DNA from 2 places in the Mesorhizobium sp. M0815 genome. Region 2 is predicted to be linked to the other one. Evidence: riboswitches for the same ligand, from Rfam matches in the RefSeq annotation. Region 2 holds a riboswitch; the other holds the start of a gene.
What was found. Region 2 has a riboswitch for S-adenosylmethionine ahead of metX (homoserine O-acetyltransferase MetX). Riboswitches for the same ligand answer to the same signal wherever they lie in the genome.
Positions count from the first base shown of each region.

Region 1: linked by a shared signal. The riboswitch ahead of NKI01_RS07885 (O-succinylhomoserine sulfhydrylase) and the one ahead of metX (homoserine O-acetyltransferase MetX) in region 2 are both predicted to bind S-adenosylmethionine.

Region 1 covers NZ_JAMYOU010000004.1:211,368-223,505, forward strand. Annotated here, with positions in the region: gene mmsB (multiple monosaccharide ABC transporter permease) at 1-790, shown strand, start outside; gene araD1 (AraD1 family protein) at 974-1,966, shown strand; gene NKI01_RS07880 (2'-deoxycytidine 5'-triphosphate deaminase) at 1,997-3,091, opposite strand; SAM riboswitch at 3,227-3,304, shown strand; gene NKI01_RS07885 (O-succinylhomoserine sulfhydrylase) at 3,375-4,565, shown strand; gene NKI01_RS07890 (ceramide glucosyltransferase) at 4,618-5,772, opposite strand; gene apaG (Co2+/Mg2+ efflux facilitator ApaG/CorD) at 6,000-6,392, shown strand; gene NKI01_RS07900 (Hsp33 family molecular chaperone) at 6,469-7,479, opposite strand; gene argF (ornithine carbamoyltransferase) at 7,597-8,508, opposite strand; gene NKI01_RS07910 (aspartate aminotransferase family protein) at 8,523-9,722, opposite strand; gene NKI01_RS07915 (GcrA family cell cycle regulator) at 10,077-10,601, shown strand; gene NKI01_RS07920 (magnesium and cobalt transport protein CorA) at 10,671-11,678, opposite strand; gene phoU (phosphate signaling complex protein PhoU) at 11,871-12,138, opposite strand, start outside.
Region 2 covers NZ_JAMYOU010000016.1:75,060-87,197, forward strand. Annotated here, with positions in the region: gene NKI01_RS18770 (DUF2125 domain-containing protein) at 1-181, shown strand, start outside; gene NKI01_RS18775 (prephenate/arogenate dehydrogenase family protein) at 313-1,248, opposite strand; gene hisC (histidinol-phosphate transaminase) at 1,255-2,364, opposite strand; SAM riboswitch at 2,503-2,580, shown strand; gene metX (homoserine O-acetyltransferase MetX) at 2,673-3,842, shown strand; gene metW (methionine biosynthesis protein MetW) at 4,015-4,629, shown strand; gene NKI01_RS18795 (hypothetical protein) at 4,692-4,901, opposite strand; gene NKI01_RS18800 (hypothetical protein) at 4,900-5,106, shown strand; gene NKI01_RS18805 (DUF1330 domain-containing protein) at 5,191-5,511, opposite strand; gene NKI01_RS18810 (SDR family NAD(P)-dependent oxidoreductase) at 5,747-6,493, shown strand; gene NKI01_RS18815 (RNA polymerase subunit sigma-70) at 6,535-7,560, shown strand; gene NKI01_RS18820 (DUF1194 domain-containing protein) at 7,579-8,385, opposite strand; gene NKI01_RS18825 (ABC transporter ATP-binding protein/permease) at 8,462-10,294, opposite strand; gene NKI01_RS18830 (class I SAM-dependent methyltransferase) at 10,425-11,195, opposite strand; gene gloB (hydroxyacylglutathione hydrolase) at 11,294-12,061, shown strand; gene NKI01_RS18840 (cupin domain-containing protein) at 12,082-12,138, shown strand, end outside.

The DNA.
Region 1 (12,138 bases), on a different contig from region 2:
CGGGTCTTCCGTGGGGCCGCTTCCAGTCGGCTTCAAGGCGCTGAGTTCCGGCTTCATTCCGGACCTGATCGGCCCATTGACGCTGATACCACCGACCGTGAACGCCGCCGGCAAAACCATTGTCGGCAGCGGCCTGACGCTGCACCTGACGACTATCGTGATCGGCCTCGCCGCCGTGCTCGCCTATGCCTATTTCGGGCTCAGGGCGCGGCGCACCCGCGAGCGGCATGGCTACGAAGCCGAGCCTTTCTCGCTGTTCGTCGTCAAGACCCTGGTGATCAGCGGGCTGGCACTGTTTCTGGTCTACCAATTCGCCACCTATAGGGGCCTGCCCATCGTTCTCATGGTGATGGGCGTGCTGATCGCGTTGTTCGTCTTCGTTACCAAACGCATGACGATCGGACGCCGCATCTATGCGATGGGCGGCAATGCCAAGGCAGCCCAGCTATCGGGCATCAAGACCGAACGGCTGACGTTGATGGTGTTCATCAACATGGGCGTGCTGTCGGCACTCGGCGGCCTGATTATCGCGGCGCGCCTGGGGCAGGCGGTGCCTGCGGCGGGCCTCGGCAGCGAACTCGACGTCATCGCCGCGGTGTTCATTGGTGGCGCTTCGGCGATGGGCGGCGTCGGCCAGGTCATCGGCGCGGTGGTCGGCGGTTTCATCATGGGCGTCATGAACAACGGCATGTCGATCATGGGCGTCAATGTCGATTGGCAGCAGGTGGTCAAAGGCCTGGTGCTGCTCGGCGCTGTCGTCTTCGACGTCTACAACAAGAACAAGGCTTGAGAGGCAACCAGGAGGCATACGGGTCACATCGCGGCGCTGCCGGGCGGCGCGAAGAAGTCCCCCGAGGGACCTGACCCGCGAGCGCAATCCGGACGAAGAATTTCAACCGCGGCGTGGACAGGGTCCGAGCCGCGCCGGGCAGGGTTTGCCAAGAAGGCAGGCCGCAATTCAGAGAGGGTTACCATGCTGATCTCACAGATCCTCGACGACGCCGAGACGATCCGCGTCGTTGCTCGCAACGGCGGCAAGACCCGCGTCATCAACGGCGCTCGCAGCGTCTATTCGCTGGCGATGGAAGCCGCGCGCACCGGCACCGGGCTTGTCGCCCTGATCGAGCGCAAGGGCTTCGGCGAAACCGTCGATCTCGACGCAGCCTACAAGAAGGGACGGCTGCTGTCGCCGATCAACCATCCCGATCCGGCGCATCTCCATCTCACCGGCACCGGGCTGACGCATCTCGGCTCCGCCGCGACCCGCGATTCCATGCACAAGAAGCTCAGCGATGGCGGCGAGGAACAGCTGACCGATTCCATGAAGATGTTCCGCATGGGGCTGGAGGGCGGCAAGCCGGCGAAGGGCCAGATCGGCGTGCAGCCCGAATGGTTCTACAAGGGTAACGGTACCATGGCAGTGGCGCCCGGCGCGGCGCTCATGTCGCCCGCCTTCGCCCAGGATGCCGGCGAGGAGCCGGAAATCGCCGGAATCTATGTGATCGGCGACGATGGCGCCCCGTTCCGCGTCGGCTTCACGCTGTCGAACGAGTTTTCCGACCACGTCACCGAGCGCGTGAATTATCTCTTCCTCGCCCATTCGAAACTGCGCAACGCCTCGTTCGGGCCGGAGATCCTGATCGGCGACCTGCCGTCCGACATTCGCGGCGCTTCACGCATCCTGCGCCACGGCAAGCTGCTTTGGGAAAAGCCGTTCCTGTCGGGTGAAGCGAACATGTCGCACACCATTGGCAATCTCGAGCATCACCACTTCAAATACTCGGCCTTCCGCCAGCCGGGCGACGTACATGTGCACATGTTCGGCACGGCGACGCTGTCCTTCGCCGACGGCATCAGGACCGAGCCCGGCGACGTATTCGAGATCGAGGCGAAGGATTTCGGCCTGCCTCTGCGCAACCCGCTCGAAATCGAGCAGCCGGTGAAGGTGGCGGTGAAGGCGCTTTGAGCCGGCATAGGCCGCAAAGTGAGGGGAAGCTCAGCGCGCGGCGCGGAAATGCTTGGACAGTTTTAGGCCTTGCGCCTGATAGTTCGAACCGAGATCGGTGCCGTAGAGCGCTTGCGGCCGTTTCAGCATGTGCTCGTAGACCAACCGTCCGACGATCTGGCCATGATCGAGAATGAACGGCACTTCGTGGCTGCGCACCTCGAGCACCGCCCGGCTGCCGGTGCCGCCCGACGCCGAATGGCCGAAACCGGGGTCGAAGAAACCGGCATAATGGACGCGGAACTCGCCGACCAACGGATCGAAGGGCGTCATTTCGGCGGCGTAGAGCGGCGGCACATGCACCGCCTCGCGCGACACCAGGATGTAGAATTCGTCCGGATCGAGCACCAGCTCGCCGGCACCGCTCTTGTAGAGCGGCTCCCAGAAATCGACGACATCCTGCGCGGCGCGCTTGTCGACGTCGACCAGGCCGGTGTGGTGCTTGCCGCGATAGCCGACCAGCCCATCCTTGTCGCCGTCGAGGTCGATCGACAGCGCGATGCCACCGCCTGAGATGTTGGGTGGTTCGGTGGCGACCAGCATCTCGGCGCGATGCAGGTCGTGCAGTTCGCTTTCCGACAAAAGCGCATTGCCGGTGCGGAACCTGATCTGCGACAGCCGCGAGCCGGTGCGTACAACGATCGGGAAGGTGCGCGGGCTGACCTCCAGATAGAGCGGGCCTTCATAACCGGCGGCGATCTTGTCGAACTCGTGGCCGCGGTCGGTCATTACCCGAGTGAAGATATCGAGCCGTCCGGTCGAGCTTTTCGGGTTGGCCGAAGCCGAAATATGAGCGGGCAGCGCCAGGCTTTCGAGCAGCGGCACGATGTAGACGCAGCCGGTTTCCAGCACGGCACCTTCGGCGAGGTTGATCTCGTGCAGCTTCAGCCGGTCGAGCTTGTCGACAACCCTGTGGTCCGGACCGGGCAAGAAGGAAGCACGCACCCGCCAGGCCTTGTCGCCGAGCCTGAGGTCAAGGCTGGCCGGCTGGATCTGATCGGCATCTAACATGCGCGGCGATTTCAGCGCGCCCGTCTGGAACAGCGCGGAAATATCCTGATCGGGAAGAATGCCTGTCTGCCGCAAGGGTCTGGCTCCGTTCGAACGCCGGGCGAGGTCTTGTTCTGTCGCAGGTCCGACCGTGGACGCCTTTGGCACCTGCTTGGTACAACCCTCTTAATCATGCCGGCAATTGACGCAAGCGCGGCGCGAGTCTAAAGCTCGTTATCCCGTGGTGATTTGGCCGGTCGGCTTGCAGCCACGTTAAACAAGTCGCTAAAGGACCGTCGGGCCGCAAGGCCATATGGACCGGTTGCGACTTTCGCGACCGGTTTTTTGTTGTTTGGACCAATTTTGGTGTTTGGATAGAATGATGACCAAGAAGCGCGACTGGAAGCCTCAGACCGCACTCGTGCACGCCGGGACGCTGCGTTCCGGCTTCGGCGAGACCTCCGAGGCGATGTATCTCACCCAAGGCTATGTCTACGAGACGGCGCAAGCGGCGGAAGCCCGCTTCAAGGGGGAGGAGCCGGGCTTCATCTATTCGCGCTATGCCAATCCGACGGTCGACATGTTCGAAAAGCGTATGTGCGCGCTGGAAGGCGCCGAGGACGCGCGCGCTACGGCGTCCGGCATGGCGGCGGTGACGGCAGCGCTGCTGTGCAGCGCCAAGGCGGGCGACCATGTCGTGGCGGCGCGCGCACTGTTCGGCTCCTGCCGCTGGGTGGTCGAGACGCTGGCGCCGAAATACGGCATCGAGGCAACGCTGGTCGATGGCACTGACATCGCCAATTGGGAACAGGCGGTCAAGCCGAACACCAAACTGTTCTTCCTGGAAAGCCCGACCAACCCAACGCTGGAAGTGGTCGACATCGCCGCCGTCGCGGCACTTGCCAACTCGATTGGCGCCAGGCTGATCGTCGACAATGTCTTCGCCACGCCCTTGCAGCAAAAACCCTTGCAGCTCGGCGCCCACATCGTCGTCTATTCGGCCACGAAGCATATTGACGGCCAAGGGCGCTGCCTTGGAGGCGTTATCTTGTCGGACAAAAAATGGATCGACGAGAACCTGCATGACTATTTCCGCCACACCGGCCCCAGCCTCTCGCCCTTCAATGCCTGGACCCTGCTGAAAGGCCTGGAGACGCTGCCGCTACGCGTACGCCAGCAGACGGAAAGTGCCGGCCGCATCGCGGATTTCCTCGCCGAGCGCCCGCAAATCGCCCGCGTCATCTATCCCGGCCGTGCCGACCACCCGCAAGCGGCCGTGGTCAAGAAGCAGATGTCGGGTGGTTCGACGCTGATCTGCCTGGATGTGAAGGGCGGCAAGCAGGCGGCCTTTGCTTTCCAGAACGCGCTCGACATCGTGCTGATTTCCAACAATCTCGGCGACGCCAAGAGCTTGATCACCCATCCGGCGACGACCACGCACAAGAATTTGACCGATGAGGCCCGCGCCGAGCTCGGCATCGGACCGGGAACGCTCAGGCTTTCCGTCGGCCTGGAAGATACCGACGATCTGCTCGAAGATATCGAGCAAGCGCTGAGAGCTGCCGGATAAGGCTGGCCGAACAGGGCGAGCGGGTTCGTACAGCCCGCGCCGGACGTGCCGGTCAGGCGCCGGACGGGGTCTCTTCCAGCTCCGCGACGGCCTTGGTCTGGATGGTCATAACGTTGCCGCGCCAGTCGACGGCGCCGCTCAGCCAGCCGCGCGCCCATATCGCCGGCAGCATGCAGTCGCGAACCATCATTGCCAAGATGGTGCGCAGCGACAGGTGCCATCCTTTGACCCAGGCCAGGGCACATTCCGGCAGGTAGGCCGCGACCAGCACGGCGATGGCGGTTGCCGGCAGGCTGACGCCGGCGTCAGCCGCCGCGATCAGCGCAAGCACCAGCGGCGGCGCCGCGCCGATCAGGATCTCGGGGGCGAAGAACAGCGCGAAGGTGACGCGGCGCAGCCGCGCCCAACGCGCCTGCCGAGACCAGATCTCGCCAAGCGTGCGCCGGCCGAGCGGCTGTTCGAACGGCGAAGCGACAAGATTGACCCGCAGTCCGAGCCGGTTGACCAGCTTGGTCGCGGCGGCGTCCTCGGCAATCTCGGCGGCCAGTGCGCGGATGCCGCCATTGGCGTCAAGCATCGACTTGTTCCACAACATGCTCTTGCCCTGGGCGAAGCCAAGGCCGAGCGCCTCTCCAGCGTACTGCCAGCGTGCCTGCAGCGTGTTGAGAAAGGCGCATTCGACCTCCCCCCAAAACCCTTCAGGCCGCGAGCCGATCGGCGTCGAGCAGACGAGGCCGGTGTCGGGCCGCCATGCCGCCATCAGCTGCTGGACATAATCGCTCGGCATAAGCACGTTGGAATCGGCAAGGATGACCCAGCGATAAAGCGCCGCTTCCCAACCCTTCACGCAATTGTTGAGTTTCGGATTGCCGCTGATGCGGTCGTCGCCGACGAGCAGCCGGGCGCGTATAGCCGGAAAACGCGCCATTGCAGCGGTGATCGACTTGACCACGGGGTCGTCGGCATGGGCGACGCAGAAGATGAGTTCGTAGCGCGGCCAGTCGAGTGAGAAGGCGCGCTCCAGCGTCTCCTCGGTAAACGGCTCGACGCCGCGCGCCGGGACGACGATCGATACCGGTAGCACGGTGGCGGCGGGCGATGCGATCCTGGCTGCTCGCTTCAGCTTCAGCGAAGCTAACAGGATGCTGGCGAGATTTGAAAGAAGGAGAGCTATGGAAAAGAGGGCGGCTGCGAATGTCGGTTCCATCGAGATCTGGTCACTCCAGAAATGCCGGCCGCCTGACGGCCGTTTTCAACAATTCGACAGAACACCGAGTCGCCCGGCACAAGCCTGCACACCATCATTGTCATGTGTCACTTAAATGACATTGTTTTTCGGCACCTGCGCTTGAGTCGGGCAAGGAGATGACGCGCATCGTTGATCAAACTGCGCTGAGCGTCGAAAGTTCCATCTACATTGCTTTGGAGCAGTTTATGTACAGCGCCGTCACCCGCAACATCGAAGTGCAGGTCAGGCCGTTCTATCTGGAGGATCACTCCGACCCGCCGCAAAACCGCTATGTCTGGGGCTACCAGGTGACCATCGACAATCAGTCGGACGAGTTCGTGCAGCTTCTGTCGCGCTACTGGCACATTACCGACGGCACCGGCAAGGTCGAGGAAGTGCGCGGCCCCGGGGTCGTCGGCGAGCAACCGGGACTCAACCCCGGCGACAGCTATCAGTATACGTCTGGATGCCCGCTCTCGACCCCGTCCGGCATCATGGTCGGGCACTACACAATGCGCAACAAGCGGGGCGAGACCTTCGACGTCGCCATCCCCGCCTTCTCACTCGATTTGCCAGGCACGCGGCGCACCGTCAATTGACGTTCACTTTGATTCCTCTTCCCGCCTTGCGGGGCGAGGAACCCAAGTTCTGCGAAGGCAGCCGCACAGACGCTCGTTATTGAGCCGCTGCAAATTCCGCCGGGTCGAAGTCATATTGCTTCGAGCAGAATTCGCAGGCGACGTGAATGCTACCATCCTCGGTGCTGTCTCTGATCTCCTCGGCGGAAAAACCCTCGAGGATGCCGCGGATCTTCTCCCTCGAGCATGAGCACTGGTCGGCGACCGGCACGCCGCCGAAGACGCGGACACCATGCTCGTGGAACAGCCGGTAAAGCAGCCGCTCGGCGCCGATAGTCGGATCGATCAGCTCGGTCGGTTCAATGGTACCAAGCAGCGCCAGCAGTTCCTGCCAGGAATTGTCGGTCGGGTCGTGGATTTCCTCACGCGGATCGCCGTCGCCCCCGGGAAGGTCGGGTACGCGCATGCGTTCCGGCGACTGCGGCAGGAATTGTGCCAGCAGGCCACCGGCGCGCCATTGCTCGCGGGCACCGCCGACGCCGGGCGTCAGAAGCTTGGCCACCGAAAGCCGTAGGTCGGTCGGAATCTGCTCCGATTGGCGGAAATAGGTGCGTGCGGCTTCTTCCAGCGTGACGCCGTCGAGCTGGACGATGCCCTGGTAGCGTTGCGTGTGGGCGCCCTGGTCGATTGTCAGCGCCAGGACGCCGCTGCCGAGCAGCGTCTGCGGCGACGTCTCGCCGGCAGCCGTCAAAGCCTCCAGCCGGTCGGCATCGAAGCGGGCATAGGCGCGCAGCGCGTGCGGCGTGGAGAAATCCGCGACCAGCATATCGACCGGCCCGTCGGTGCGGGTCTGCAGAATGAACTTGCCCTCGAACTTCAACGAAGTTCCGAGCAGGACGGTCAGCACACAGGCTTCGGCCAGTAGTCGTGCCACCGGCTCGGGATACTCGTGGCGGCTGAGAATAGCGTCGAGCATCGGCCCGAGCTGGACGGTACGGCCGCGCACGTCGAGCGGGCCGACCTCAAACGGCACGACATGGTCGTCGCCGGCGTAGCCGAACTCGCCGAGCTTGGGTTGATGTTCAGCCAATTGACGAGTTTCCAACATGACAAAGCTCCGGGGCGCGGCGATGCCGCCCTCCGGGGCGCATGCGACGAGACGCGCTCGATTTGCGTGATGCGCCTGAGATAGGCACCACGAATTCCCGGATCAAGGCGGCCCGGATCAAGCGCCCAGGCACCAGGCCAAAACCGCCTTCTGGGCGTGGAGCCGGTTCTCGGCCTCGTCGAACACCACCGAATGCGGCCCATCGATGACCTCGTCGGTAACCTCCTCACCGCGATGCGCCGGCAGACAGTGCATGAACAGCGCGTCCGGCTTGGCTTTCGCCATCAGGGCCGCGTTGACCTGATAGGGCAAGAAGACATTGTGGCCGCGCGCACGGTGCTCCTGACCCATCGAGACCCAGCAGTCGGTGACGATGCAGTCGGCCTCGTGAACGGCCTCCTCGGGCGAACGAGTGAATTTCAGCTTGCCGCCATTGGCCTTCGACCAGTCGACATGCCTCTGAGCCGGTTCGCTGCCTTCGGGCACGGCGACGTTCAGCTTGAAGCGGAACCGCGCAGAGGCCTCCAGTAAAGAATGCAGGACATTATTGCCGTCGCCGGTCCAGGCGATCGTCTTGCCGGCCACCGGACCGCGGTGCTCTTCGAAGGTCATGATGTCGGCCATCAACTGGCAGGGATGGGTTTCGTCGGTCAGCCCGTTGATGACGGGCACCGTAGCGTTTTCCGTCAGTTCCAGCAGCCGGTCATGCGAGGTGGTGCGGATCATGATGGCATCGACATAGCGCGACAGCACCTTGGCCGTGTCTGCAATAGTCTCGGAACGGCCAAGTTGCATCTCGGTGCCAGTCAGCATGATCGTCTCGCCACCCAACTGCCGCATGCCGACGTCGAACGACACGCGCGTGCGCGTCGAGGGCTTGTCGAAGATCATCGCCAGCACCTTGCCTTCGAGCGGCTTGGTGCGTTCGCCGGCCTTGAGCCTCGCCTTTCGCACAGCTGCGTCGTCGAGCATGAAGCGCAGATCGCCTTCGGAAACGGCGGAAAGATCGGTGAAGTGGCGAAGGGACATCAGGAATTCCAGGATTACTTCGCGGCGGCAGCGACGATGGCATCCGCCAGGCTCTTGGCGCCGGCACGAATGCGCTCGAGCCCCTCGTGGATCTCGGCATCGGTGACGGTGAGAGGCGGCAGCAGACGGATAACGTTGTCGCCGGCCGGAACCGTCAAGAGATGCTGGTCGCGCAGTGCCACCGTAACCTTGGTGTTGGGCATCGCGCATTTAAGGCCGAGCATCAGGCCGGTGCCCCTGATGCTTTCGATAACGTCCGGAAATTCGTCGGCGACACCGGCCAGCCCCTGTTTCAAGAGCAGCGCCTTGCGCCGGACGTCATCGAGAAAGCCGTCTTCCAGCACCACGTCGAGCACGGCGTTGCCGACCGCCATGGCCAGCGGATTGCCGCCGAAGGTGGTGCCGTGCACGCCGGCGGTCATGCCGGCCGCTGCCTCGTCGGTGGCGAGGCAGGCGCCCATCGGGAAGCCGCCGCCGATGCCCTTGGCCACCGCCATGAGGTCGGGTGTGACACCCGCCCACTCATGCGCGAACAGCTTTCCGGTGCGGCCGACGCCGCATTGGACCTCGTCGAAAATCAAGAGCAGTCCGTGCTGATCGCAGAGCTGCCTGAGCCGCTTCAGCGATTGCGACGGCACTTGCCTGATGCCGCCCTCACCTTGCACCGGCTCGATCAGGATCGCCGCGGTTTCAGGCGTGATCGCCTTTTCGGCGGCGTCGATGTCGTCGAAGCCGACTTGGTCGAAGCCGTCGACCTTGGGGCCGAAACCTTCCAGATATTTGTACTGGCCGCCGGCGGCGATGGTCGCCAGGGTGCGGCCATGGAAGGCGCCTTCGAAGCTGATAGTGCGGAAGCGCTCGGGATGGCCCTTGACGAAGTGATAGCGCCGCGCCGTCTTGATGGCGCATTCAAGCGCCTCTGCGCCGGAATTGGTGAAGAACACCTTGTCGGCGAAGCTGGCGTCGGCCAGCCGCTCGCCGAGCCGGCTCTGTCCCGGAATCTCGTACAGATTGGAGACGTGCCAGAGCTTGGCGGCCTGTTCAGTGAGGGCCGCGACCAGATGCGGATGGCTGTAGCCCAATGAATTCACGGCGATGCCGCCTGCGAAATCGAGATATCGCTCGCCCTTGTCGGTGACCAGCCAGGTGCCTTCACCGTGGTCGAAAGCCAGGGGTGCGCGAACAAAGGTCTCGAAAAGCGCCGAACCGCTCATTATATGCGTCTCCGGAACCGGAAAATCAAAAAGCCGCCAAAGCGGCGGCCCTTGTGGCTTATCGTGTTTTTCGGCCGTGAAGTCAACGAAAAGGTCGCGCAAGGACGTGCGGCAAGCCCCCCAGCACAATGCCGGCTCATAAGCGACCGGGCAAGTTGGGGAAAACCGAAAAAACCGATTCGTGTTGGCCTTGGGACTCTTGTCACCGAGTCAGCGCATAAGGTAATTGTAGTAGAGAAATAACTAGATTTCGTGCGGCGGACCTAATCACCCGATATATGTGGTGTCTGCCCGGCAGAAGCCGGGTCGGGAATGGATTCCGATTGCCGCACTTTTCAGCAGGAGCGCGGTCTCATGAACTGGACTGACGAGCGAGTCGAACTTCTCAGAAAATTGTGGTCGGAGGGTCTCAGCGCCAGCCAGATCGCCGCACAGCTTGGTGGGGTCAGCCGCAATGCGGTCATCGGCAAAGTGCACCGGCTGAAACTGTCCGGCCGCGGACGCACAACCGCATCACCGGCACGCCAGAAGAAGACGGTACAGGGATCGACGATCCAGAAATCGGTGTCGCGGGCAGCAAGCGCCACGCGCCATGCCACCACGTCGATGTCGATCGGTGCGACCGCGCTCAAGGCGCAGTTCGATGCCGAACCGGTGTCGCGCCACTATATCCGCCCGGTCGAAAACGTCGTCGTGCCGATCTCCCGGCATCTGCAACTCGTCGAGCTGAACGAGCGCACCTGCAAGTGGCCGAATGGCGATCCGCTTTCGGAAGACTTCCATTTCTGCGGCAACGACGCCGCCGAAACCGGACCCTACTGCAAGTACCACGCCCGGGTGGCGTTCCAGCCGGCGTCGGAGCGGCGGCGGAGCAGGTGAATGGTGGCGGCTTGAGCCTGGCGTAAGAAGCAAGGCTCCCATTTAGCCCTATTCACTATTCACCTCTCTTCAAAGCCACCCATTCTTGCGAAACCGCCAGTAAAGAAACGTGCAGATCAGGGCGATTGCCGCCAGTACGGCCGGGTAGCCATATTCCATCCTCAGTTCCGGCATGTCGCTGAAATTCATGCCGTAGATGCCGGCGAATGCTGTCGGCACGGCCAAGATGGCGGCCCATGAGGCAAGCTTCTTGGAGATCGCCGTCTCCTGACTCTGGCCGACCAGAAGGCTCGCCTCGAAGGCGAAGGCGAGAACCTCACGCAGGCTGTCGATCTTTTCCTGGACCGTGCGGATGTGGTCGGTGACGTCGCGAAACAGCGGGTGCATGGCTGTATGGATTTGCGGCAGATCGGCGCTGGTCAGCCGCCGGCAGACCTCCACCAGCGGCAGGGCCGCATTACGCAGGCGCAAGAGATCGCGGCGCAGCATGTAAAGCCGCTCGATGTCGGAGCCGGTCATCGGCTTCAGCAGAACCTTGTCCTCGATCGCCTCGACCTCGTTTTCGATCTGCTCGAGCACCGGCATGTAGTTGTCGACGATGAAATCGAGAATGGCGTAGAGGACGAAATCCTCGCCCTTGGCGAGGGAATGCGGACAGCTTTCCCAGTGCTGGCGAACGGCGGCGTAGGAGGTCGACGGGCCATGCCTGACGCTGACAATGTAGCCAGCGCCGACGAACAGATGCGTCTCGCCGAAGGTGACACGGCTGTCGATCAGCTGCGCCGTGCGGGCAACGATGAACAGGGCATCACCATATTGCTCGATCTTCGGCCGTTGGTGCGGATGCTCGGCGTCCTCGATCGCCAACTCGTGCAGATGGAATTGCGCCTGGACGCGCAGCAATAAATTGCGGTCGGGCTCCAGCAGTCCGATCCAGACGACATGGCCCGGCTTCCCGGCCCATTCGCCGGCTTCCTCGATCGGTATGTCGGCGATGCGCCGCCCAGCCGTATAGACGCCGCAAGCGATTATGCCCGACATCGGCGGCGCGGGAGCAAACTCGCGGACATATTCCATCCCAGCCTCCTGAAGGCAGGCTTTCATCGCGGAACTGAGAAGTCGGCGCGTCGAAAGCTTAGCGCAATTTGCTCTCAGGTGGCGAATCCGAAATTCGCATTAGTGTCGAGCAGCAGGGGAGCTGCTTTTCGGATTTGAGAGCCACTCCACCAAGTGGCAACTCTAGCGGCCACCACGTTTTGTTTCGAGAACTCACTTCGCAGGCAGCGTTGCGGGAAGAATTATCTTATCCGTCTTGTCGCCCTTCGGGCGATCGGCCGGCATCTGATCGCCGGTGACGATATAGTAGATCGTCTCGGCGATGTTGGTGGCGTGGTCGCCGATGCGCTCGATGTTCTTGGCGCAAAACAGGAGATGCGTGCAGGGCGTGATGTTGCGTGGGTCTTCCATCATGTAGGTCAACAACTCGCGAAACAGCGAGGTGTACATGGCATCGATCTGGTCGTCGCGGTCGCGCACG
Region 2 (12,138 bases):
TGACCCGAAGGCCGTGGCGGCAATCCTCGCCACCGCCATCCCCGAGCAGAAGAAAGAAATCCAGACCGGCTTCGCCGGACTGGCGCTGCTCGGCAACGCACCGTCGATGCCGCTGAAGATCGTCAAGGGCAAGGCCTCGCTCGGCTTCATCCCGCTCGGCAAGATCAAGCCGCTCGACTAGAGCAATTCCAGGAAAATTGTGAACGGTTTTCCGTCCGGATTGCGTCAAACAAAAAGATAGACCGGTTCGGCGTTTCCGTGAAACGATGAACCGTTCTGGGGCGGTACGGCCTGCGATCGGCTTGCCGCGGCTTATCCCTTCGGCGGGTGTTCGACTGCCTGGCGGCCGAAATCCGGTACGTCGATGTCCTGGCCGGCCTCGATAATCGAGCGGCGGACAGCGCGGGTGCGGGTGAACAGGTCGAACAGCTTTTCGCCGTCGCCCCAGCGGATCGCCCGCTGCAGCGAGGACAGATCTTCCGAGAACCGCGCCAGCATTTCGAGGATGGCGTCCTTGTTGTGCAGGCAGACGTCGCGCCACATGGTCGGGTCGGACGCCGCGAGACGGGTGAAGTCGCGAAAGCCGGAAGCCGAGTATTTGATGACCTCGGACTTGGTCACCGACTCCAGATCGTCGGCGGTACCGACGATGTTATAGGCGATGATGTGCGGCAGGTGCGAAACGATGGCCAGCGTCATGTCGTGATGCTGGGGGTCCATCGTGTCGATGTTGGAGCCGCAGCGGCGCCAGAATTCCGAGAGCTTTTCCAGCGCCACGGGATCGGTGCCGGCCAGCGGCGTGAAAATGCACCAGCGGTTCTCGAACAGTTCAGCAAAACCGGCATCCGGTCCCGATTTTTCGGTGCCGGCCAAAGGATGGCCGGGGATGAAGTGCACGCCATCAGGCACATGCGGCTGCATCTGCGCGATCACCGATGCCTTGGTCGAGCCGACATCGGTGAGGATGGCGCCCTTCTTCAGCGCCGGTGCGATCTCCTGGGCGACCGTGCCTGAAGAGCCGACCGGCACCGAAACGATGACCAGATCGGCATCGCGAACCGCTTCTTTCGCATCTGTCGTGTAGGTGTCGCCAAGGCCGAGTTGGCTCGCCCGCTCCAGCGTCGCTTCGCTGCGCGTCGAAATGGCGACTTGGCCGGCAAGTCCCTCGCGGCGGATGACGCGGGCCAGCGACGAACCGATCAGGCCGATGCCGACCAGCGCGATCTTTTCGAACATCGGTGAGGTCATGGTGCCCTAGCTTTTCAGGAATGTCGCGAGTGCTGCGACAACGCCGCGATTAGCCTCTTCGGTGCCGATGCTCATGCGCAGCGCGTTGGGAAAACCGTAGCCGGAAACGCGCCGCAATATGTAGCCGCGCGCACTGAGGTAGTCGTCGGCGGCCGCCGCCGAATGCTTTTTGTCCTCGGGAAAGTGGATCAGGATGAAATTGCCGACGCTCGGGGTCACCCGCAGCCCGAGCCCGGTCAATTGCTCGCTCAGCCAGGCCAGCCAGGTCTCGTTATGCGCGACGCTGCGCTCGATATGAGCCCGGTCGCGGATCGCCGCGATGCCTGCCTCGATCGCCGTCGCATTGACGTTGAAGGGCCCGCGCACGCGGTTGATCGCGTCGATGACGTGCATTGGCGCATAGATCCAGCCGATCCGCGCGCCACCGAGGCCCAATTTCGAGAAAGTGCGGGTCATGACCACGTTTTCCGCGCTGCCCACCAACTCGACGCCAGCTTCATAGTCGTTGCGCCGGACATATTCGGCGTAGGCGGCATCCAGCACCAGAAGCACGTTTCGCGGCAGGCCCGCATGCAGGCGGCGCACCTCCTGGAACGGCACGTAAGTGCCGGTCGGGTTGTTCGGATTGGCAAGGAAGATGATCCTGGTACGCGGCGTCACCGCGGCGAGGATCGCATCGATGTCGGCGCGTTCATCAGTCTCCTTGACCGTTACCGGGACGGCACCGGCCGACTGGATGTAGATCTTGTAGACCATGAAGCCGTGTTCGGTGATGATGGCTTCATCGCCGGCCGCGAGGTAGGTCTGCGCAAGCAGGCCCAGGATCTCGTCGGAACCGTTGGAGCAGACGATGTTCGCCGGATTGAGCCCGTGCACGTCGGCGATCGCCTCCCGCAGGCGCCTGGCGCTGCCGTCGGGATAGACCGCGAGCTTGTCGGCGACCGCGCGCGCGGCCTCTATCGCCTTTGGCGAAGGACCGAGCGGGTTCTCGTTCGCCGACAGTTTGTGGACTTTGACGACACCTTCAGGCGCCGCGCTCTTGCCGGGCACATAGGCTTCGATGTCCATGATGCCGGCGCGGGGCGTTGGACGTGTCTGATCCGGTGTCTGGCTCATTCCATGAAATCCGTCGAGGAAGCCTCCATCCGGAAGCCGCAGCGGAAATACAAGCCGTGGCCCGGAATGTCGAGGGGCGGCAATTCGGGATCAATAACTTGCCGTTGACGAAGCCATGCGTCAGTCCTAGAAGAGCAGCGACAGTTCCGTGGTGATTTGGCCGGTCGGCTTGCAGCCACGTTAAACAACTTGCTAAAGGGCCGTTTGCATCTTGTAACCGGCTTTGCGAAGGCATGGCCGGTTTTTTGTTGCCCTGACTGGTTGTTGCCCGGACCGGCGGACAACTGAAGGCCGGGCAAGGAGATGTGATGGTCGCTTTGCGCGCGCGAAAAACCAACAACGAGGCCGACCAGCCGTCGAGCCCGGTGTTGCGTTTCGGCGCCGACAAGCCGCTCAAGCTCGACGCCGGCACGCTGCTGTCGCCGTTCCAGATCGCCTACCAGACCTATGGCACGCTCAACGACGCGCGCTCCAACGCCATCCTCGTCTGCCATGCGCTGACCGGTGACCAGCATGTCGCCAACACCAATCCGGTGACCGGCAAGCCGGGCTGGTGGGAAGTGCTGATCGGCCCCGGCAAGATCATCGATACCGACCGTTTCTTCGTCATCTCGTCCAACGTCATCGGCGGCTGCCTCGGTTCCACCGGCCCCGCCTCGACAAATCCCGCAACCGCCAAGCCTTACGGGCTCGACCTGCCGATCATCACCATCCGCGACATGGTGCGGGCGCAGCTGATGCTGGTCGAGCATTTCGGCATCGAACAGCTGTTCAGCGTGCTGGGCGGCTCGATGGGCGGCATGCAGGTGCTGCAATGGGCCTCCAGCTATCCCGAGCGCGTCTTCTCGGCCCTGCCGATCGCCACCGGCGCCCGCCATTCCTCGCAGAACATCGCTTTCCACGAGGTCGGCAGGCAAGCGGTGATGGCCGACCCCGACTGGCATGGCGGCAAATATTTCGAGCACGGCAAGCGACCGGAAAAGGGGCTGGCGGTGGCGCGCATGGCCGCCCACATCACCTATCTGTCGGAAGCAGCGCTGCACCGCAAGTTCGGCCGCAACCTGCAGGACCGCGAAGCGCTGACCTTCGGTTTCGATGCCGACTTCCAGATCGAGAGCTATCTGCGCCATCAGGGCATGACCTTCGTCGATCGCTTCGATGCCAACTCCTATCTCTACATGACCCGGGCGATGGACTATTTCGATCTCGCCGCCGACCATGGCGGCCGGCTGGCCGATGCCTTCGCCGGCACCAAGACCCGTTTTTGCCTGGTCTCCTTCACCAGCGACTGGCTGTTCCCGACCGAGGAGAGCCGCTCGGTCGTTCACGCGCTGAACGCGGCCGGCGCCTCGGTATCGTTCGTCGAAATCGAGACCGACCGCGGCCACGACGCCTTCCTGCTCGACGAGCCGGAACTGTTCGCCGCCATCAAAGGCTTCATCGCCTCGGCGGCCCGGGCTAGAGGGCTCGGCGCATGACCTCGAAAAGTTGCACGCTTTTCGGATCAGGACCATGTGCCAGGCATCAGCGCATGACCCTGAAAAGTTGCAGACTTTTCGGATCAGGATCATGCGCCAGGCATCAGCGCATGGCCCCGAAAAGTTGCAGACTTTTCGGATCAGGACCATGCGCCAGGCAGGAGCCGAGCCAATGAGCGTCAACCGCGCCCAGCGCGTCGACCTCGAAGTCGTCGCCGATCTCATCCCGCCGCAGTCGCGGGTGCTGGACGTCGGTTCCGGCGACGGCCTGCTGCTCGAATTGCTGCAGGCGACCAAGAAGGTCGACGGCCGCGGGCTGGAACTGTCGCAGCGCGGCGTCAACGAATGCGTGGCGCGCGGCCTGTCGGTCATTCAAGGCGATGCCGACAAGGACCTCCAATTCTATCCCGACAAGGGCTTCGACTTTGTCGTCTTGTCGCAGACCTTGCAGGCGACCCGCAATCCGAAGCTGGTGCTCGACGAACTGCTCCGGATCGGCAACCGCGCCATCGTCTCATTTCCCAATTTCGGCCACTGGCGGGTGCGCTTTTCGCTGCTCTTCAACGGCCGAATGCCGGTGACCAAGGACCTGCCCTATTACTGGTACGACACCCCCAACATCCATTTCTGCACCATTCGCGATTTCGTCAATCTATGCGACGAGCTGGGCGCGACGGTGGAAAAGGCAACCGCGCTCGACGCCAACGGCCAGCGGATCGGCTTCTCCATGCCGTGGTGGTTCTGGAACTTTTTCGGCCAGCAGGCGGTATTTCTGCTGAAACGATAGGTTAACAGGCAGAAGCAACGAACCTCCGACCTCCGCAAAAAACCATATTTTCAGTTTTCCATTCAATGAAGTTGCCCAGCATTCTTTGTTGCTTTAACAGGTCTCAAATGGGTTGGTTTGGGGGAAGCAATGAAGACGCTAGTATTAGCAACAGCTTTGATATCGGCCACTTTGATTTCTGGGTGTACGACATCGAAGACCGATTTCCAGAATGGACAAGTCGCGTTGAGCGGCAGCCCGGCGCTGAAGCGGCAGGCGATCCAGCGGTGCATGACCAAGTTCAAGATGCGGTTCGGCAAGGTTGAAAGGGCAAACCTCGCCGCGCTCATGAACGTCCCGGACGCCGGATTGGAACACACGTTCTGCACGCGATTGATGAACGGCTTCGCGAACGGGAGGATCAACTACTCGGATTACCTGGCTGCATTGTCGCACGGCGACATGTCCAACGCGATCAAGGTGCTGCAGGGGCGGTGAAGCTGCCGATGCAGACGCGATCCAAATTCAGTGTCGCCGGACAGATGGCGGCGCCATAGAAGCCGATCGTAGCCGATCATTGCCCTATTCAAGTACGTCGGTGGCCTTGTGCGGATGCGCAACGCCGTCGACAAGGACCACATCGGACTGAGAATTCTCGGTGCGCAGCGGCAAGATCTCCTGATAGGCGGCCGAGCGGTACCATCCGCGCGCCTGCTGCATGTCTGGAAATTCGATCATGACGAGGTGCCCCGGCCAGGTGTTTTCAACCACGTCCACCTCGCTGCCATGCACAATGAAGCGCCCGCCGAACGGCTCAAGCGTGGCATCGATCTTCTGCAGGTACTCGACGATCGGCGGCCCCGGCGTGACCTGGCGCATATGGGCGACGGCGTAGGCGGTCATGGTGTAACTCCTTGTGGTCGAAAGCCGGACAACCGGCTTGATGGGAGCAGTTTGCCGGGACGTTGCGCGCTGGTCGATTACCCCCGAGGTAATGACACCGAATACAAAACTGGCGCGCCGCTGCCGTCACCTGAAAGATATTTCTGCCTGGCACCGATGATTTCCGCCCACCTGCGCTGTCCTTATCGATGAGCGCGCCTGGATGGTCCGGCGGCCGGGAACAGAGAGGTGATCCATGGGATCGTTGCAAAATCAGAATGTCGTCGTCGTCGGAGGCAGCCGGGGTGTCGGCCGCTCCATTGCGGAGGTCGCCCTCAAGGAGAAAGCGACGGTGCTGGCGGTCGCCCGCGGAAAACAGGCGCTGGCGCAATTTGCCTGGGAGGTCTCCGGCGTGAAGACGCTCGCGATCGATGCGACGGTGGACTCCGCCCCCGATAAGGTCTTCGCCGCGCTTGAGCCGGACGTGCTGGTGATCTGCGCAGGTGCGCTGGCCCCTTCCCCGCCGGTGCATGAACAGAACTGGAAGGCCTTCTCGGCAAATTGGGACACCGACGTCAAGGCGTCGTTCCTGTTTTGCCGGGCCGCTCTGCGCCGTCCGCTCAAGCCGGGAACCCGGATCGTTCTGATCTCCAGCGGCGCGGCCTTGACCGGCGGACCACCCAATGCCGGCGGCTATGCCGGCGCAAAACGCATGCAGATGTTCCTGGCCGGTCATAGCCAGAAGGAGTCGGACCGGCTTGGCCTCGGCCTGCGCTTCATGGCGCTCGCGCCGATGCGGATCATGCCGGAGACCGGCGTGGGCAAGGCCGGCGTCGACAGCATCGCGGCCTATATGGGCATCCAGCCGGCGGACTTCATCGCCGCCATGACCGACATGCAGACGCCGGCCGATGTCGGACGGGCGGTGGTCGCACTCGCCACCGGCCAGCCGCAAGGCAGTTCCTTCATGGTGAGCGGGAGCGGGCTTGCCCCGGCCGCCTGAGGCGCGCGTAATGCAAACCTGACCCGGAACCCGAAAGTAGCATGACAGACGCTCAACCACCTCTGGAACCGGCACGCCAGCCGATCCTCGATCGGCTGGCCTTCGAGAAGGTCACGGCCGCGCATCGCCGCGAGCTCAAGCTGCATTGCTATCGCATGATGGGTTCGCTGCACGAGGCCGACGACCTCGTCCAGGACACGTTGCTTCGCGCCTGGCGCGCAAGGTCGGAGTTCGACGGGCGGGGTTCGGTTCGCGGTTGGCTCTATATGATCGCGACCAATGCTTGCCTTAACGCCATCAAGGCGAGGTCGAGGGCGCGTCGCATTCTCCGGGAACCCGGACGGCCGCCGTCGCACGGGGCGGCCATAGGCGGGGCCGTAGCTGACGTCGCGTGGCTGGAGCCCTACCCCGACGCCGAGCTTCCAGACATTGCCGGCAGCGAGCCAGGTCCGGAAGCCCGTTACGAGAGCCGCGAGGCCGTCCAGCTCGCCTTCGTCGCCGCTATCCAGGATCTGCCGCCCAGGCAGCGCGCCGCGCTGCTGCTTGCCGACGTCCTGGGATGGTCGGCCGTCGAGACGGCGCGTTTGCTGGGCGGATCGACGGCTTCGATCAACAGCGCGTTGCAGCGCGCCCGCGCAACGCTGACGGCGCGCTATCCTGGCGGACGGCCGGCCAGCCGATCACGGCCCAACCCCGAAGAAGGCCTGCTGCTCGAACGTTACATGCAGGCCTGGCAGGCCGCCAATCTCGAAGGTTTGATCGAGCTCCTGCGTGAGGACGCCATCTATACCATGCCGCCTTGGCGCGAATGGTATCAAGGCCGCGAAGCGATCCGCGGTTTCTTCGAGACCGTCTGGCCGAGGTTCGGCGGCTTCCGCACGCTGGCCACCGCGGCCAATGGCCAGCCGGCGGTCGGGGTCTATTCCCGCAGCCACGATGACCCGGCGTGGCGGGCCCATTCCCTGCATGTGTTCGAGCCAGCCGAGGGCGGGATCGCTTCCTTGACGATCTTCATAGGGCCGCTCGGGCCATCTCTGTTCCCGGCCTTCGGCCTGCCACCGGCCTAGCTTACCCGTGGGCAAGCCTTACCGGTCGAGTTCCGGGAAATACGGGTCGGAGAAAAACCGCCGGTCGCGCTCGCCTTGCAGGCAGTCGATCGGTGCGTCGATGCGGATCGTCCTCGGATCCTCCTTGGGATACTCGACGCCGCTGACCTCGAGGATCAGTTTGCGGCGAGTGGCGGTGGCGAATTCGGAAACCGCATAGATTGGCAGGACGAACGAGCCCGGTCCGCCGGTGACGCATTCGGCATAATACCGGTCGAGATGGCTGAAGGTCGGTGACGGGCTGATCAGGATCGGCAACCCGTTGATGACGATGCCCTTCGCCAGCGCCGCATCGCGTGCCGTTGTGACCGGCAAGCCGGTGTTGTTTGGGCCATCGCCAGAGACGTCGATGACGCGGCGTTTGGCCACGAAGGCCGTGCCATCGAAAAGCTCGGCGCCGAAGGCCACGGCACCGGAAATCGAGGTGCCGCGGAAGCTCCTGAACGGGCGGGCCGCGATCTTGTCGGCGAAAGCGTTGGCGCTCTCCTTGCTGTCGATGACGTGCCAGGCAATGACCGCATCGTCGCGGATGGTGCCGGCCCATTCGAAATAGGCGATGGCGATGCGGCCGGAAGGGCCGGCACGCACGGCATTGATGAAGTCGGGATGGCGCAGCGCCGCGACATAGCCGGCGCGCTGCAGGGCAAACTCTCTTTCATCCATCGACTGCGAGATGTCGACGGCCAGCACCAGCTCGACGTCGACGGCAATGGCATTGGCGGGCGCGGCCACAGGTGCTGCCGGGGCGCAGGCAAGGCAGGCGAGCAGGGCGAGAGCGTCAAGCATGGCCGATCGGAACGTTCCCATCTGAAACGATCGCGATAGTTTTTCGCCGCGATCGCGGCGAAATAAAGCTTGGCTTCTATTTCTTTCGGCGGGCCGAGGCGATAACCGGGGGCGGTTCGATGGCGCCTGCCCTGACACGGGCCGGCTTGAGGGGCGGTTGGCCGGCATCCTTGACGATGGTCAACGCTCGCGGGAAGAAGCGGGTATTGTGCTGGCCGCGGCCGATATTGAGGATCGCGGCGTCGGGAAGGCGCTTGTCCAGCATCGACAGCACTTGCCTCAGCGTCGCGCCGTCGAACGCGTCCAGCGCCTCGTCGATGATCACCCATTTCGGCCGTCGCAAGGCGAGCCTGGCAAAGGCCAGCAGACGCTGCTCGTCGTCGCTGAGCTCACGCTCCCAGCGCGCCGAGTGATCGAGCGAGGACGACAGGCGTTGCAGCCCGACATCGGCCAGCACCTCCGAAATCTCGGCATCGCTCGCCTCCGCCGCGCCGTCTGAATGGTTGAGCACCTCGCGCAGCCTGCCGAGCGGGAAATAGGGAGTACGCGGAACGAAGATCGGCGCTTCTCCGGCCGGCATGCCGATCCGGCCGCTGCCCCATGGCCACAGACCGGCAATGGCGCGGAAGAAAAGCGTCTTGCCGGCGCCCGGATCTCCGGTGATCATGACGCGGTCGCCGGCGCGGATTTCGACATGCGGCTCGGCAAGCTTGGTGCATCCGTCCGGCGAGGCAATCTCGAGCTTCTCGAAGGTCAGGCTGCCGTCGGGATTTTCGCCGAACGAAATGCGCCTTTCCGTATCGTGCAGCGCGTCGGTGTCGCCAAGCGCGATGCGGAAGTCGGCGACCCGCATCAGCGTGGCGCGCCAATCGGCGATGCCGCCGATATTGTTGATGAACCAGCGCAGCGAGGAATGGACCTGATTGAAGGCGCCGACCGCCATCATCAAGCCGCCAAAGCTGATATCGCCGGCAAAATAGACCGGGGAAGCGACGAGGATCGGCGCGACGACAGTGATCCAGCCATAGGTGTCGGTAACCCAGGAAAGATTGATCTGGGCGCTGTAGATGCGCCGCATGGCGCCCAGCACCATGCCAAGGTCGAATTCGAGCCGGCGCCTGGCATCGGCCTCGCCATGCGCAAGCGCGATGGCATCGACATTCTCGTTGACGCGAACCACCGAGGAGCGCAGCTCCGCTTCACGCGTATAGCGATCGTTGTTGAAGCGGATCAGCGGCCGCCCGACCAGCCAGCTCAACCACGAAGCGGTGCCCGCATAGAGGATCGCCGCCCAGACCATGTAGCCGGGTATGGCCAGCGAATGGCCGCCTATGTGGAAGACGAAGCCGGAAGACAGCGACCACAAGACGCCGACGAACGAGGCAAGCAGGATGCAGGACTGCAGCAGGCCGATGCCGAGACCGGTCGAAAGGTCGGAGAGATGCCCGGCATCCTGCTGCAGGCGCTGGTCGGGATTGACGCCGATGGCGCCGGCATGGGTCAGCCGGAAGGCACGCGCCGGCCGCATCCATTCGCCGATCAGGTCGAGCGTCAGCGCCTCGCGCAGCTTCAGGCGAAGCATCTGGTCGAGCCAGGTCTGGCTGACATTGAGCACCACAAGCCCGCCGGCGATGCCGGCGAAGACCAGAAGCTGATGCAGGAAAGCCGGCATGTCGCGCCGCGCCAGCGCGTCGTAGAAAGGCTGGTTCCAGCGATTGAGCAGAACCTGCCCGATCGAGCTCGCCACGATGACGGCGACGATGCCGATCGCTGCCCAAAGCAATTGTTTTCGCACTGGCGAGGTGGTCAGCGCCAATTTGATTGTTGCCAGCTGCTCACGCAGGCTGCTGGCTTCGATCGACGTGGCAAGCTTCTGGGCGCTGGGCTCGACATCCGGATGATCAGCCATGAGTGGATCCTTGCATTCGGAAGCGGTGCTAAACCCCGGTGATAGGATCGACCGCATATGCCTTCAATCGGGCAGCGAACCCGTCCGCGACAGATAGGTGAGAAAAAGCCTGCGTCGGATCACGAACGCGTCATCCTGGCGACGCCGGACGTTCGGCCCCCGACAGCCGGCCAAGCGTCGGCGCACCATGCGGCGAGAGAACCGGCACGAAGACGCGGCGGGAGGCGCGCTGCGCCACCGGGACGCCCTGATAGAGCCGCTTCTGCGCCTCTACAACGATGACGCCCGAAAAGATCGGCCAGAAGCGCCGGCCGGCACGCTCCAGCACATTGTGGAACTGCATCATGAAACGTCGCGGCGACGGCGGAAAGAACAGCGCATCGGACCATGCCGCCGGCGTGAAATTCGCTTCGCGCAGCAATTCGGTCAGCTGGCCGCGCGAGAACGGCCGGCCATTGCCGAAAGGCGTATGCTCGAAGCGCGCCCAGACGCCTCGCCGGTTGGGCACGACGATGACGACACGGCCGGCCGGCGACAGCACCCGCCAGATCTCGTTCAGCGTCTCGCGCGGGTTCTCGACATGTTCGAGCGAATGGACGAGCAGCATGCGGTCGATGCAGGAATCGACCAGCGGCAGCTCCTCGTCGAAGACCAGGGCGGTCGCCGTCGGCCCCGTCGCCGGCCAGACCACCGCGCCCTGCGTCGCCGGCATGAAGGCAAAGACGCGCTCGGCATCGCTGCCGAAGCGCTCCAGCCATGGCAAGGTATAGCCGAGGCCGACCAGCCGCTCGTTGGGCACAACAGCCCATAGCGAGGACAGCGCCATGGTGATCGAGCGTTCGGCCAGGCGCCCGAGCGTGGTCGAATAGAAGGAACGGAGGTCGACAATATCTGAATGCATGGGCGGAACGGTAGCTTCGAAGCAGTCCAAGTTCAACAAAGGCAGATGACATCAGCTGGCAGGCGCCCTATGTCTGCGCCTGTAAACGGAGAGATATGATGCCGGTCGAGATCGAACAATTCATGTGCCGCAGCGACAATTTCGGCGTGCTGGTGCATGACCCCAAAAGCGGCCAGACGGCGCTCATCGACGCACCCGAAGAGGCGCCGATCCTGGCCGCCATCAAGCGCACCGGCTGGACGCCGACGATGATCCTGACCACCCACCACCATCTCGACCACGTCGAAGCCAATCTGGCGCTGAAGGAGCGTTTCAAGCTGCGCATCGTCGGGCCGGAAGCCGAAAAGGCAAAGATTCCCGGCATCGACGAAACCGTCGAGCAAGGCTCGGTCGTCCACCTCGGCGATGAGCGGATCGAGGTCATCGCCACACCCGGCCACACCGCAGGCCATGTCACCTATCACCTGCCGGCGTCAAAAGTGGCATTCGCCGCCGATACACTGTTTGCGCTCGGCTGTGGGCGGCTGCTCGAATGCAAGCCGCCGGTGATGTACGAATCCCTGAAAAAGCTCGCAGCGCTGCCGGCCGAGACGGTCGTCTATTGCGGACATGAGTATACGCTGGCCAACGCCCGTTTCGCGCTGACCGTCGACCCGACCAATTCGGCGCTGAAAGAGCGTGCCGCCAAGATCGAGGCGCTGCGCGCCGACGGCAAGCCGACGCTGCCGACGACGATCGGCGAGGAACTGTCGACCAATCCGTTCCTGCGCTGGCACGATCCGGCGATCCGCAGGCATCTCGGCCTGGAAAAGGCCTCCGACGCCGAAGTGTTCGCCGAGATCCGCAAGCGCAAGGACAATTTCTGAGCGGCACCAGGAGCTAGGGCATGACCAGTTCCGCCGAAATCATCGCCCTGCTCGGCCTGAAGCCGCATCCGGAAGGC